2 regions of the Streptomyces sp. NPDC006365 genome follow, and region 2 is predicted to be linked to the other one. Evidence: predicted binding sites of a transcription regulator. Region 2 holds the regulator's gene; the other holds the start of a gene.

Region 1 (7,401 bases), on a different contig from region 2:
GGATCGGGCTCGCGGGCGATGAGCCCCAGCTCTTCGAGGGCCCTCAGCTGCCGGGACATGGTGGCCTTGCCGACGCCGATGTAGGCGGCGAGCTCGGTGGCACGCTGACCGCCGCGCTCATCCAGGCGTACGAGCAGTCCGTACGCGGCGGACTCCAGATCGGGGTGAACCTCCCGGGCCATCTCCCCGGAGGAGGCCCGCGCACGCCGCAGAAGTACGGTCAACTCCCGCTCCAGGGCGAGGAATTCCTGATCCACACCCTGCCCCGACCGCAACGGCTGTCCCTCACCGTTTCCGCCCTCGCCCACATCGGCCCCTGACTCAGCTTCGCGATCCTGAAAGTTTTGCGGAAGCTTAGTCATTCCCGCAGCTCGGGAGGTATTTCCGGGGAGCAGATCAGGGCGCGGGGAGGCGCAGGCTTTTCAGGGCGCGGGGCTGTGACATTTGCAGCTCCGCCGCGTGGGCGCGAGCAACCACAACGAACCCGCACCCGGCAGCGAACCGTCCCCAGCCCGGTCGGCCGTATGGCGAAGACCCGGGCCCCGCGAGGGGACCGGGTCTTCATTCCCGACGGCGTCCGTCACGCCGCCACCGGAACCTCCGGAGCAGCCCCGTTCGTAGCCGGCGACAACGCCAGCTCAAGCACCTGCCGAACGTCCGTGACGGCGTGAACGTCGAGCTTCGACAGAACCTCGGCGGGCACATCGTCCAAGTCGGCCTCGTTCCGCTTGGGAATGATGACGGTGGTGACACCGGCCCGATGCGCGGCCAGCAGCTTCTGCTTGACGCCACCGATGGGCAACACCCGCCCGGTCAGTGAGACTTCACCGGTCATCGCCACATCCGTACGGACGAGCCGCCCGCTGAGCAACGAAGCGAGAGCCGTCGTCATCGTGACGCCCGCGCTCGGTCCGTCCTTGGGGACCGCGCCCGCCGGGAAGTGGATGTGCACGCCCCGGTCCTTCAAGTCGCCCACGGGCAGCTCGAGTTCGGCGCCGCGAGAGCGGAGGAAGGAGAGCGCGATCTGTGCGGACTCCTTCATCACGTCGCCGAGCTGGCCCGTGAGGGTCAGACCGGAGGCTCCCGTCTCCGGATCGGCCAGCGACGCCTCCACGTAGAGCACGTCGCCGCCCGCGCCGGTGACCGCGAGCCCGGTGGCGACACCGGGGACGGCCGTGCGGCGCTCGGCCGGATCCTGGGCGGACTCGGGCACATGGTGCGGCCGGCCGATCAGCCCGCGCAGATCGCCCTCGCCGACCGTGAACGGCAGCTTCCGCTCGCCGAGTTCGTGCTGTGCGGCGACTTTGCGGAACAGCCGTGCGATGGCCCGCTCCAGGTTCCGTACACCCGCTTCCCGCGTGTACTCACCGGCGAGCTTGCGCAACGCGCTCTCGTCGAGGGTGACTTCGGCCTTCTCAAGACCGGCCCGCTCCAACTGCCGCGGCAGCAGGTGGTCCCGGGCGATGACGACCTTCTCGTCCTCGGTGTAGCCGTCGAGCCGTACGAGCTCCATGCGGTCGAGCAGCGCCTCCGGAATGGCTTCCAGGACGTTGGCCGTGGCCAGGAACACCACGTCGCTCAGGTCGAGTTCGACCTCCAGGTAGTGGTCGCGGAAGGTGTGGTTCTGCGCGGGGTCGAGTACTTCGAGCAGGGCGGCGGCGGGGTCGCCCCGGAAGTCGGAGCCGACCTTGTCGATCTCGTCCAGGAGCACGACCGGGTTCATGGACCCGGCTTCCTTGATGGCGCGGACGATACGACCGGGCAGCGCGCCCACGTACGTACGCCGGTGACCGCGGATCTCGGCCTCGTCGCGTACGCCGCCGAGGGCGACCCGTACGAACTTGCGCCCCATCGCGTGCGCGACGGACTCGCCGAGGCTGGTCTTGCCGACACCGGGAGGCCCGACGAGCGCGAGCACGGCGCCGCCACGGCGCCCGCCGACGACTCCCAGCCCTCGCTCCAGCCGCCGCTTGCGCACGGCCAGGTACTCGGTGATGCGCTCCTTCACGTCTTCCAGCCCGGCGTGCTCGGCGTCGAGGATCGCCTGGGCGCCCTGGATGTCGTACGAGTCCTCCGTGCGCTCGCTCCACGGGAGTTCGAGCACCGTGTCGAGCCAGGTCCGGATCCACGACCCTTCCGGCGACTGGTCGCTCGACCGCTCCAGCTTGTCGACCTCCTTGAGGGCGGCCTCGCGGACCTTCTCGGGAAGGTCGGCGGCCTCGACTCGGGCCCGGTAGTCGTCGGACTCCTCGCCGTCCTGCTCACCGTTCAGCTCGCGCAATTCCTTGCGTACGGCCTCGAGTTGCCGCCGGAGCAGGAACTCGCGCTGCTGCTTGTCGACGCCTTCCTGTACGTCCTTGGCGATGGACTCGGCGACGTCCTGCTCGGCTAGGTGCTCGCGGAGCTGCTCGGTGGCGAGCTTCAGCCGGGCGACGGGGTCGGCGGTCTCGAGCAGCTCGACCTTCTGCGAGGTGGTCAGGAAGGGCGAGTACCCGGAGTTGTCGGCCAGGGCGGAGACATCATCGATCGCCTGCACCCGGTCGACCACCTGCCAGGCACCGCGCTTGCGCAGCCAGCTGGTGGCGAGGGCCTTGTACTCCTTGACGAGGTCGGCGGCCTGACCCGGCAGCGGGTCGGGCACGCTCTCGTCCACCCGGGTCCCCTCGACCCACAGCGCGGCACCGGGCCCGGTGGTCCCGGCCCCGATCTTCACCCGCCCACGCCCGCGGATCAGCGCACCAGGGTCACCGTCGGCCAGCCGGCCTACCTGCTCGACGGTCCCGAGCACACCCGTACTCGCGTACGTCCCGTCGATCCGTGGAACAAGCAGCACCTTCGGCTTGCTGCTCCCACTGGAACGCGCGGCGGCCTGCGCGGCCTCCACCGCGGCTCGTACATCGGCATCGTTCAGGTCCAGGGGCACCACCATCCCGGGCAGCACGACCTCGTCGTCGAGCGGCAGCACGGGCAGGGTGAGCGGTGTGGACGTCGAAGTCATGGTCTCCCCTATGGCAGTCAAGTTGAGTTATGCAGGCTCAATGCACAGGGGCTGCCGAATGTTCCCGTCGCTAAGGACCGTTCGCTGTCAGCGATCGCAGAGCCCTGTTCCCCTTCTTCGTCGAAGGCGGCGAACAAAGATCACGCGTCGCGCAGCCAGTCGTCGAGTACGGCAAAGTCCGTATCAGCGAGGCCGATTGTGGAATCGACACGGTGGAGAAGGGCTTGTCCTGGGTGGTGCGCTGACACCCAGGTGCGATCGAGATCGGTCAGCTCGTCGTCGACCCAGATGAACGGGCGTCCCGCCGCGGCCTCGACGAGGGCTCGGGTCTTCCAGTGCAGCCCTCGCGCCTCGTCTTCCTCCGGCGCGTCCGGCAGGTCCGCCACTGGCAGTTCGGGCAGCCCGAGCAGCGGAGCTATCACTTCGTTGGCATCGTCCATCCAGGCGGTGGCCCACACCAGGGTGCAGGGCAGCGCCGACAAGCGCGGACCGTGCGTAGGGTCGATCTTCGCCAGCTGAGGATTCGACATGTCCTGCCAGCCGTCCCAGTCCTCAAGGGCCGGGGGAAGCCGCGCTCCCCCAAGGGGGAGAAGAGTGCCATCAACGTCCAGGAAGAGCAGCGGGCGCTCGGCATGTCCGGCCATGGCCGAACGCTATCGGCTCGCCCCAAGAGGGCGGCTACCGTGCCCGCATGACGACCGACTCGGCCTCACCCGAAGACCTCGCATCGTTGCCCAAAGCCGAGTTCGCCTTCCCCGGCCCGCTGCGCGACCAGCTTGTCGCGGCGATTCTCGACGGTTCCAAGACGTCCACGACGGAACTTCTCGTCGATTACGCGCACGAGAGTGAGCCACTGCCCGAGGTGGGGAGCCGTTCGGTGGTCGTCGACTCCGAAGACCGGCCGACGGGAGTCATCGAGGTGACCGACGTCCGCGTCGTACCGCTGGCTCGGGTGGATCTCGCCCACGCGGTGGACGAAGGCGAGGGCTACACCAGCGTGGCCGAGTGGCGGGCGGGCCACGAGCGGTTCTGGCACAGCGAGGAGATGCGCGCGGCGCTGGAGGACCCCGGGTTCACTGTGGACGACACGACGCCCACGGTCCTGGAACGCTTCCGCCTCGTCACCGACCTCCGCCCCGCCGACTGACCTGCCGTGCCCGGTCAACGCCGCCCTCGCAAGGCCGAACGCCACGTGGCCCGCCAATTCGGCTGCCCCTCACCGGAGCGACTTGCCAGGATGGCCCCATGACCACCCCGTACGACACCCCTGTAGACCCCGAAACCCCCGTAGTCATAGACCGCCGCAACGGCCCGTACGGCGAAGTCGTACTGCGTCGCCACGGCGGACTGCTGCAGATCATCGCCAACGGGTGCTTCCTGATGGACACATCGGACGGGCGCTCGGAGCGGCTGCTCGTCGACGCCGCTCGTGATGCCCTGGACGGGCGCCGCGAGCCGAGCGTGCTGATCGGCGGGCTCGGCGTCGGGTTCTCGCTGGCTCATGCGGCCGCCGATCCGCGATGGGGGCGTATCGCGGTGGTCGAACGGGAACGGGCGGTCATCGACTGGCATCTGGAGGGGCCGCTGTCGGACATCTCGGCGACGGCGCTCGCGGACCCGCGTACCGAGATTGTCGAAGACGATTTGGTCGCTTACGTCAATGAGACGTCCGACACGTACGACGCACTGTGCCTCGACATCGACAACGGGCCCGGATGGACCGTCACGGACGGCAACGAAAACCTCTATACGACGGCCGGACTCGCCGCGTGCGCAAGGGTGTTGAGGCCAGGTGGGGTGCTTGCCGTGTGGTCGGCTCAGCCCTCGTCTGATTTCGAGGGAAGTTTGGGGAATGCCGGGTTCCGGCAGGTGCGTACCGAAGAGATCCCGGTTGCCCGGGGCGTTCCGGACGTCGTGCATCTCGCTGTCAGGCCTGGATAGCCGAGCGGTGGTAACTGCCCGTACTCTGCTGACCTGATGCAGATCATTCAAGCGTCAAGCGCAGTCATGGAATCACCCCCAACGATTCCGGAAAGCACACCTCAGGGGCGGGCGATGGAGCAGACACACACCTCGCACAACGGCACGGCGGCAACGCCGGGCGCACAGCGCCGGGTGCTGGTGGTCGAGGACGATCCGACGATCGTGGACGCCATCGCCGCCCGGTTGCGGGCCGAGGGATTTCTCGTGCAAACCGCCGGTGACGGCCCGGCCGCCGTCGACACGGCGGAGGCCTGGCAGCCCGATCTGCTGATCCTCGACATCATGCTGCCGGGCTTCGACGGCCTGGAGGTCTGCCGCCGCGTGCAGGCACAGCGCCCGGTCCCGGTGCTGATGCTGACCGCACGGGACGACGAGACGGACATGCTCGTCGGGCTCGGCGTGGGCGCCGACGACTACATGACGAAGCCTTTCTCCATGCGCGAGCTGGCCGCGCGCGTACACGTGCTGCTGCGCCGCGTGGAGCGCGCCGTGGTCGCCGCGTCGACTCCTCGCTCCGGCATCCTGCGCCTGGGCGAGCTGGAGATCGACCACGCCCAGCGACGGGTGCGGGTGCGCAGCGAGGACGTCCATCTGACGCCCACCGAGTTCGATCTGCTGGTCTGCCTGGCCAACACGCCGCGCGCGGTGCTCTCGCGCGAGCAGTTGCTCGCCGAGGTGTGGGACTGGGCGGACGCCTCCGGCACCCGGACCGTGGACAGCCACATCAAGGCGCTGCGCCGGAAGATCGGCGCCGAGCGGATCCGTACGGTGCACGGCGTCGGCTACGCGCTGGAGACCCCCACTCCTTGAGCCTGACCTCCTGAGGGGGCTGATGCCATGAGCGGTGTCATGAGCGGTGTCATGAGCGGTGTCGGCATGAGCAATGCCATGCGCGGTGTCGTGTCATGAGCGAGACCGACGGCACGCGCAAGAGCGCGGGCGGCTGGAGCACGAGCCTCTGGGAGGGCGTACGTCCCTTCTCGATCAAGACGAAGCTCGGCACACTGGTCGTCGTCTCGGTCTTCATCACCACCGTGCTGATGATGATCGCGGTGCGCACGGAGACCGAGCTGCGCTTCATCACCGTCTTCTCGATGATCGCGACGCTGCTGATCACGCAGTTCGTGGCGCACTCGCTGACGGCTCCCCTGGACGAGATGAACACGGTGGCCCGGAACATCTCGCACGGCGACTACACGAGCCGCGTCAAGGGCGCCGACCGCCGCGACGAGCTGGGAGACCTGGCGCAGACGATCAATCGCATGGCCGACGACCTCGAGGCCCAGGACCGCCAGCGCAAGGAGTTGGTCGCGAACGTCTCGCACGAGCTGCGTACGCCGATCGCCGGCCTGCGCGCGGTTCTGGAGAACGTCGTGGACGGCGTCTCGGCTGCCGATCCGGAGACGATGCGTACGGCCCTGAAGCAGACCGAGCGCCTCGGGCGCCTGGTGGAGACACTGCTCGACCTGTCCCGGCTGGACAACGGCGTCGTACCGCTGCGCAAGCGCCGCTTCGAGGTGTGGCCGTACCTGTCGGGCGTACTGAAGGAGACCAACATGGTGGTCTCCGCGCGCGGGGGCATCTCCTCAGGGTCGGGTACGCACACGCGTACAGACGTGCATCTGCACCTGGACGTGTCGCCGCCCGAGCTGACCGCGCACGCCGATCCGGAGCGGATCCACCAGGTCGTCGCCAACCTCATCGACAACGCGGTCAAGCACAGCCCGCCGCACGGCCGTGTGACGGTGCGGGCACGGCGCGGGGACCGTCCGGAGTCGCTCGATCTGGAGGTGCTGGACGAGGGCCCCGGGATTCCGCAGTCGGAGTGGCACCGGGTCTTCGAGCGTTTCAACCGGGGCGGAGTCGTCGCCGCGCACGGTCCGGGCAGCGACGGCGGTACGGGTCTGGGGCTGGCGATCGCGCGCTGGGCCGTCGATCTGCACGGCGGACAGATCGGTGTGGCCGAATCCCAGCGCGGCTGCCGAATCCAGGTCACTCTTCCGGGGCTCCCTCCACTCGCAGGTTGACCTAGGGTTCGAGCCACAGTCGCAAGAACCACGGATTCCGCGAGGCGTCCGTAGGGTAACCGCGCTTGTTTCCCGCCATTTCCAGCATCGAAACACGCGTTTCGATGTGACTTACACGACGATCAACCGGCCCGGCCTGCATCCATCGGCCATGGGGGCGTAGCCTTGATTCCCGCTGTCCATCACCTTGTGAAGCGGAAGAGGGCGGTTGCCGCCGTGTCGCCACAGTCCCCCAGTAACTCGAGCATCTCCACCGACGACCAAGCCGGGAAGGCGGGGAAGAATCCCGCCGCCGCGTTCGGTCCGAACGAGTGGCTCGTCGACGAGATCTATCAGCAGTACCTCCAGGACCCGAATTCGGTAGACCGCGCCTGGTGGGACTTCTTCGCCGAC
Region 2 (7,401 bases):
CGGAGCCACTCGGGCCCCTGAACGTAAGGTTCATATAAAAGTTGAGCCTCCCCCACTCATGCCTTTTGACCCAGCGCTCAGCGTCGTGCACACTTGAGTCCGTTCCACTCAAGTCAGCTGGAGGAATCACAATGGCACGTGCGGTCGGCATCGACCTGGGCACGACTAACTCCGTCGTCAGCGTTCTGGAGGGCGGTGAGCCCACCGTCATCACCAACGCCGAGGGCGCCAGGACCACGCCGTCCGTCGTCGCCTTCGCCAAGAACGGCGAGGTGCTCGTCGGCGAGGTCGCCAAGCGCCAGGCGGTCACCAACGTAGACCGGACCATCCGCTCCGTGAAGCGGCACATGGGCACGGACTGGAAGATCGAGCTCGACAACAAGCCGTTCAACCCGCAGCAGATCTCCGCCTTCATCCTGCAGAAGCTGAAGCGGGACGCGGAGTCGTACCTGGGTGAGAAGGTCACGGACGCGGTCATCACCGTCCCGGCGTACTTCAACGACTCGGAGCGCCAGGCCACCAAGGAGGCCGGCGAGATCGCGGGCCTGAACGTCCTGCGGATCGTCAACGAGCCGACGGCCGCCGCCCTGGCGTACGGCCTCGACAAGGACGACCAGACGATCCTCGTCTTCGACCTCGGTGGCGGCACCTTCGACGTCTCGCTGCTCGAGATCGGCGACGGCGTCGTCGAGGTGAAGGCCACCAACGGTGACAACCACCTCGGTGGTGACGACTGGGACCAGCGCGTCGTCGACTACCTGGTGAAGCAGTTCGCCAGTGGCCACGGCGTGGACCTGGGCAAGGACAAGATGGCCCTCCAGCGCCTGCGTGAGGCCGCGGAGAAGGCCAAGATCGAGCTGTCGTCCTCCACGGAGACCTCGATCAACCTGCCCTACATCACCGCGTCCGCCGAAGGCCCGCTGCACCTGGACGAGAAGCTCACCCGCGCCCAGTTCCAGCAGCTGACGGCCGACCTCCTGGAGCGCTGCAAGACGCCGTTCCACAACGTCATCAAGGACGCCGGCATTCAGCTGAGCGAGATCGACCACGTCGTTCTCGTCGGTGGCTCCACCCGTATGCCCGCCGTCGCCGAGCTGGTCAAGGACCTGACCGCCGGCAAGGACGCCAACAAGGGCGTCAACCCGGACGAGGTCGTCGCCATCGGCGCCGCGCTGCAGGCCGGTGTCCTCAAGGGTGAGGTCAAGGACGTACTGCTCCTCGACGTGACCCCGCTGTCCCTCGGTATCGAGACCAAGGGCGGCATCATGACGAAGCTCATCGAGCGGAACACGACGATCCCGACCAAGCGGTCCGAGATCTTCACCACCGCCGAGGACAACCAGCCGTCCGTGCAGATCCAGGTCTACCAGGGCGAGCGCGAGATCGCGGCGTACAACAAGAAGCTCGGGATGTTCGAGCTGACCGGTCTGCCGCCGGCGCCCCGCGGTGTCCCGCAGATCGAGGTCGCCTTCGACATCGACGCCAACGGCATCATGCACGTGACCGCGAAGGACCTGGGCACGGGCAAGGAGCAGAAGATGACCGTCACCGGCGGCTCCTCGCTGCCGAAGGACGAGGTCGACCGCATGCGCCAGGAGGCCGAGAAGTACGCGGAGGAGGACCACGCCCGCCGTGAGGCCGCCGAGAGCCGTAACCAGGGCGAGCAGCTCGTCTACCAGACGGAGAAGTTCCTCAAGGACAATGAGGACAAGGTCCCCGGCGAGGTCAAGACCGAGGTCGAGACCGCTGTCGAGGAGCTGAAGACCGCGCTCAAGGGCGAGGACACCGCCGAGATCCGTACGGCCACCGAGAAGGTCGCCGCGGTCTCGCAGAAGGTGGGCCAGGCGATGTACGCCGACGCTCAGGGCGGCGCGCAGGCCGCGGACGGCCCGGGCGGTCCTGAGGGTGCCGCCGACGGCGGCGCGCAGGCCAAGGCCGACGACGATGTCGTTGACGCCGAGATCGTCGACGAGGACCGGAAGGACGGTGCCGCGTGACGGAGGAGACCCCGGGCTTCGACGAGCAGCAGCCGCAGCAGGCTCAGCCTCAGCAGCAGCCCGACGTCCCTTCCGGCGCCACACCTGATGACGCGGAGCCGAAGGCCGCCCCTCAGGAGGGGGCGGCCCCGGCCGGGGACGCGGCAGCAGCCCAGCAGGCAGCACAGCAGACGGCGGCCCTGACGGCGCAGCTGGACCAGGTGCGTACGGCGCTCGGTGAGCGCACGGCGGACCTCCAGCGGCTCCAGGCCGAGTACCAGAACTACCGCCGCCGGGTCGAGCGGGACCGGATCCAGGTCAAGGAGATCGCCATCGCGAACCTCCTGACCGAGCTCCTGCCCGTACTCGACGACATCGGCCGCGCGCGGGATCACGGCGAACTGGTCGGCGGCTTCAAGTCGGTGGCCGAGTCGCTGGAGACCGTCGCGGCGAAGCTGGGCCTCCAGCAGTTCGGCAAGGAGGGCGAGCCCTTCGACCCGACGATCCACGAGGCCCTGATGCACAGTTACGCGCCGGACGTCACGGAGACGACGTGCGTGGCGATTCTGCAGCCTGGGTATCGCTTCGGCGAGCGCACCATCCGCCCCGCGCGGGTGGCGGTGGCCGAGCCGCAGCCGGGCGCGCAGACCGTCAAGGCCGACGAGGCGGATTCGTCGCAGTCGCCGGCCGACGACAAGGAGAACGGTGGCCCGGACGAGGGCTGACTTCGGCGACGTACGGGGCGTATGGCGCGTACGAATGAACGTACGGACCGTATGGCGCGTGAGAAGGAAGGAGGGACGTCGAGGATGAGCACGAAGGACTTCATCGAGAAGGACTACTACAAGGTCCTCGGCGTCCCCAAGGACGCCACCGAGGCCGAGATCAAGAAGGCGTACCGCAAGCTCGCCCGCGAGTACCACCCGGACGCCAACAAGGGGAACGCCAAGGCGGAGGAGCGCTTCAAGGAGATCTCCGAGGCGAACGACGTCCTCGGCGATCCCAAGAAGCGCAAGGAGTACGACGAGGCGCGCACCCTCTTCGGCAACGGCGGCTTCAGGCCGGGCCCCGGCGCGGGCGCCGGCGGCACGTTCAACTTCGACCTGGGCGACCTCTTCGGAGGCGGACCCGGCCAGGGCGGGGCGGGCGGTGCCGGCGGCGGTGCCGGCGGCGGATTCGGCGGCGGCCTCGGTGACGTCTTCGGGGGCCTGTTCAACCGGGGCGGCGCGGGCACCGGCACACGTACGCAGCCCAGGCGCGGCCAGGACATCGAGTCCGAGGTCACGCTGAGCTTCACGGAGGCGGTGGACGGCGCGACGGTTCCGCTGCGGATGTCCTCGCAGTCGCCCTGCAAGGCCTGTTCGGGCACCGGCGACGCGAACGGCACGCCGCGCGTGTGCCCGACGTGCGTCGGCACGGGGCAGGTGGCGCGCGGTTCGGGCGGCGGTTTCTCGCTCACCGATCCGTGCCCCGACTGCAAGGGCCGCGGTCTGATGGCGGAAACCCCCTGCGAGATCTGCAAGGGCAGCGGCCGGGCCAAGTCGTCGCGCACGATGCAGGTCCGGATCCCCGCGGGCGTCAGCGACGGCCAGCGGATCCGGCTGCGCGGCAAGGGCGCGCCGGGTGAACGGGGCGGTCCGGCGGGCGACTTGTACGTCATCGTGCATGTGGGCACCCACCCGGTCTTCGGCCGCAAGGGCGACAATCTCACGGTGACGGTGCCGGTGACGTTCGCCGAGGCGGCGCTGGGCGGGGAGGTCCGGGTGCCGACTCTGGGCGGGCCGCCGGTCACCCTGAAACTGCCGCCGGGCACGCCCAACGGGCGGACGATGCGCGCCCGGGGCAAGGGCGCGGTCCGCAAGGACGGCACCCGCGGGGACCTGCTGGTCACCGTCGAGGTCGCGGTTCCCAAGGATGTGTCGGGCAAGGCGCGTGACGCGCTCGAGGCGTACCGCGAGGCGACCGCGGGCGAGGACCCGCGGGCGGAGCTGTTCCAGGCGGCGAAGGGAGCATGAGGACACCATGGATGGCCGTCGACGCAATCCGTACGAGCTGACCGAGGAAACTCCGGTGTACGTCATCTCGGTGGCGGCCCAGCTCTCCGGTCTGCACCCCCAGACCCTGCGCCAGTACGACCGCCTCGGCCTGGTCTCCCCCGACCGCACAGCCGGACGGGGCCGGCGCTACTCGGCCCGCGACATCGAACTGCTGCGCACGGTCCAGCAGTTGTCGCAGGACGAGGGCATCAACCTGGCCGGCATCAAACGCATCATCGAACTGGAGAACCAGGTCGCCGCCCTCCAGTCCCGCGTAGCGGAACTGCAAGCGGCCCTGGACGGCGCCGCCGCAGCGATGCAGCAACGCGAGGCCGCGGTGCACGCCTCGTACCGCCGCGACCTGGTCCCGTACCAGGACGTCCAGCAGACGAGCGCACTGGTGGTGTGGCGCCCGAAGCGCCAGCAGTCGGACTAGGGACAGCGCAACAGCGTGCAGGGGCCCGGAGGTTGATCGTCGATCCTCCGGGCCCCTGCATGTCGTACGACACCGAAGTCGCCGATCGGGATGTGTGCGTACGTCGGCGGTCAGCGCCCCGCCGCCTGCCAAAGCGTCACTGCCAGGGCGATGCATGACGTGAGGGCCGCCAGGGACGGCAGGGGCCATCGGGCGCGTTCCAGTGACTCGAGGCGGGTTTCGTGTTCGTCGAGGGTCTTGTCCGTCTGGTCGGCGCGCTGGAGCAGGAGGGCCAGGTCGCCACGGGTGGTGGCGAAGCCGACGTCTACCGAGCGGCGCAGGCGTTCCAGCTCCAGTGCGACTTCGTCGGCCTCAGTCGTCGTCATGGTCGGCCTCCGTCCCGGCGTCCTCGCGCAGCAGCCGGTCCGTACGAAACGTTCTGCGCGTGGCATCGGTCATCGTGGCGCTCCTCTCTTCGGCCTTCCCCGCTCTTCTTCGCCCCGAGTGTGGGAACATGTGTTCGATAACAGGGAGCGAGCGAATAGACTTGCATGGTGCGAGCGCGTACGCAAGTGACTACCCTCCGTGGAGGTGGGCGCGATGGTGACGCTCCAGGCCGTACGTCAACTGCCGCTGATCTGGCGGTCGTTGCCGAATCTCCACGGTTACGCGCGAGCGCGCACACACCTTGGCGCGAGGGCGATCGGTACGTTGTCCGCGCGACGAGGGGAGAGCGGACATATGCGTTCCAGCTCACAGGCCGATGCCCATTCAGATCGCAGATACCGGGCCGAGGGGCTCGACGAGTTCGCCGGCTGGATCGAGGAACTGCTGCGCGGCCGTGGCTACGACATCGACAGCCCGCGTGGGGGCGGTCGTTCGAAGCTCGCCGACGATGCCGGAGTGCATCGGGCCGCCGTGAGCCGGCTGTTGCAGCGTCAGTCCATGCCCGACCTTGAGACGATGCGGCGTATCGCGGCCGTACTGGGCGTGCCGCTGCGCGAGATGCTCATCCGGTCGGGGCGGCTGACGGAGGACGACCTGCCGGTCATCGCGGGCGGCGGGTACCCCGCGGCCGGGGACGGCCATACGGCGCTGAGTCCCGAGGAGGCGGCTCGCAGGATGGGTGTCCCGCCCGAACTGCGGGAGCTGTTCGCCAAGGTGGCGAGGCAGTTCCTGCCTGAGGGCGATTGACGCGAGGGGGCAGCGCGAGGGAGTCGAGGGAGTGCGGCACATGGGGAATCCGGGCGGCGGCCGGGGTGACGAGGCGGAACGCGTCTCCAGGCTGATGGGCGAACTGCTCATCGGACTCGGCGAGAAGGTCCGGGCGGCCGGACCGGAGGGCGTCCGCGTGCTCACCGAGGAGGAGCTGCAACGGCAGCAGCTGAACTGGTTCCGCGCCGGCTGGCACGAGCACGCCCGAGCGACCGAACCGCCGTCCTCCGACGCCCGCACCGCCACCCATCCCGAGTCCGCCCCCAACGCGCGTACCGACGACGGCGTCCGCCGCCGGCACCCCGACGGCGAACACTTCCCGCTCCCCCCGCCCCGCCTCCTCCGCTTCCCTGAACACCCACCGGACGACGGGGACTGACTCAGGACGCGCCGGCTCGCTCGTAGCGCAGGAGCACGAGGCCGTTGCCGAAGGTGTGGGTCGCGGCGAGACGGAGGCGGGTGGTGGCGTCCGATTCCGGGAAGAGGGGACGTCCGCGGCCCAGGATGACCGGAACGACGTAGAGCAGGTACTCGTCGATCAGGTCGTGGCGGCGGAACTCCGCCGCGAGTTCCGCACCGCCGATTCCGAGGTCGCCGCCGGGCTGCTCCTTGAGGGCCCTGACTTCCTCGGGCACGACTTCCCGTACGACGGTCGTGTTCCAGTCGGCTGGACCCGGCTCCAGGGTGCGGGAGTACACGATCTTCGGCATGTCCCGATAGATGGCCGCGAACTCGCGCACGGGCTCCGTGGCCGAGGGGTCCTCGTCGGCGGTCGGCCAGTAGCCGACCATCAGCTCGTGCATGACCCGCCCGTGCAGGAAGCCGCCCATCGGCTTGATGCGCTCGTTGAAGTGGCGGTGCACCTCGTCGTCGACCAGATGCCAGTCGAGTTCGCCGTTCGGACCCGCGAAGTAACCGTCGAGGGACACGGACATACTCAGCGTGATCTTGCGCATCGGGGCTCCCGGGCTCGCGGTGGGTGAACTGCCGATGGACAGGCGATCACGTATGCTCCATCCTCGCCCGCCGGTCCTCCAGATCTTCACCTCTGTGTCTTCACGACAACCACGCAGAGTGCTGTTGTGATCTCGTTAGACAGAATTCCTTGACGCATTTGATACGCCCGCGTTGGCTTTTTGTCACCTGGGTCGCAAAACTGCGCTCTCGTTCGGAAGGCACCAGAAGTGAACAGCCGTATGCGTCGTATCGCCATATCCCTGGCCGTGTCCACCATGACTCTCTCGCTCGCCTCATGTGGTGTGCTCGAAGACAGCACGGAGGGCGGATCGGCGAAGCCGACCAGGGGCGACGACATCACGGTGGGTCTGCTGCTGCCGGAGAAGGCGAACCAGCGCTACGAGAAGTTCGACCACCCCATCATCAAGAAGAAGGTCGACGAGCTGACCAACGGCAAGGGCGAGGTCGTATACGCCAACGCCGACCAGGACGCCGGCGAGCAGAGGAACCAGCTCCAGCGGATGGTCGACGACAAGGTCGACGTGGTGCTCCTGGACGCGGTGGACGCCAAGGACATCGCGGACGGCGTGCAGAAGGCGAAGGACGCGGACATCCCCGTCATCGCATACGACCGGCTGGCCGAGGGCCCCATCGACGCGTACGTCTCCTTCGACAACCAGCAGGTCGGGGAGGTGCAGGGCCGTGCGCTGGCCGAGGTCCTGGACGGCGGCAGGTCCGAGAAGATCGTCATGATGAACGGTGCGGTCACCGACCCGAACGCGGCCCAGTTCAAGAAGTCCGC

What was found. The regulator HspR, encoded in region 2, represses chaperone genes until heat shock. The targets are predictions, from matches to a motif close to TTGAGNNNNNNNNNCTCAA.
Region 1: lon (endopeptidase La) is a predicted target of HspR. The motif match lies at 3,021-3,039, and genes of this name have one in related genera.

Annotation. Positions count from the first base shown of each region.
Region 1 covers NZ_JBIAHS010000011.1:50,545-57,945, forward strand. Annotated here, with positions in the region: gene ACFYO0_RS27455 (MarR family winged helix-turn-helix transcriptional regulator) at 1-362, opposite strand, end outside; gene lon (endopeptidase La) at 581-2,998, opposite strand; gene ACFYO0_RS27465 (HAD domain-containing protein) at 3,139-3,642, opposite strand; gene ACFYO0_RS27470 (ASCH domain-containing protein) at 3,690-4,145, shown strand; gene ACFYO0_RS27475 (spermidine synthase) at 4,244-4,939, shown strand; gene ACFYO0_RS27480 (response regulator transcription factor) at 5,054-5,791, shown strand; gene ACFYO0_RS27485 (ATP-binding protein) at 5,887-7,008, shown strand; gene ACFYO0_RS27490 (multifunctional oxoglutarate decarboxylase/oxoglutarate dehydrogenase thiamine pyrophosphate-binding subunit/dihydrolipoyllysine-residue succinyltransferase subunit) at 7,225-7,401, shown strand, end outside.
Region 2 covers NZ_JBIAHS010000018.1:59,313-66,713, forward strand. Annotated here, with positions in the region: gene dnaK (molecular chaperone DnaK) at 132-1,997, shown strand; gene grpE (nucleotide exchange factor GrpE) at 1,994-2,701, shown strand; gene dnaJ (molecular chaperone DnaJ) at 2,786-3,991, shown strand; gene ACFYO0_RS35670 (heat shock protein transcriptional repressor HspR) at 3,999-4,448, shown strand; gene ACFYO0_RS35675 (hypothetical protein) at 4,559-4,813, opposite strand; gene ACFYO0_RS35680 (helix-turn-helix domain-containing protein) at 5,169-5,621, shown strand; gene ACFYO0_RS35685 (hypothetical protein) at 5,662-6,021, shown strand; gene ACFYO0_RS35690 (dihydrofolate reductase family protein) at 6,023-6,598, opposite strand; gene ACFYO0_RS35695 (sugar ABC transporter substrate-binding protein) at 6,827-7,401, shown strand, end outside.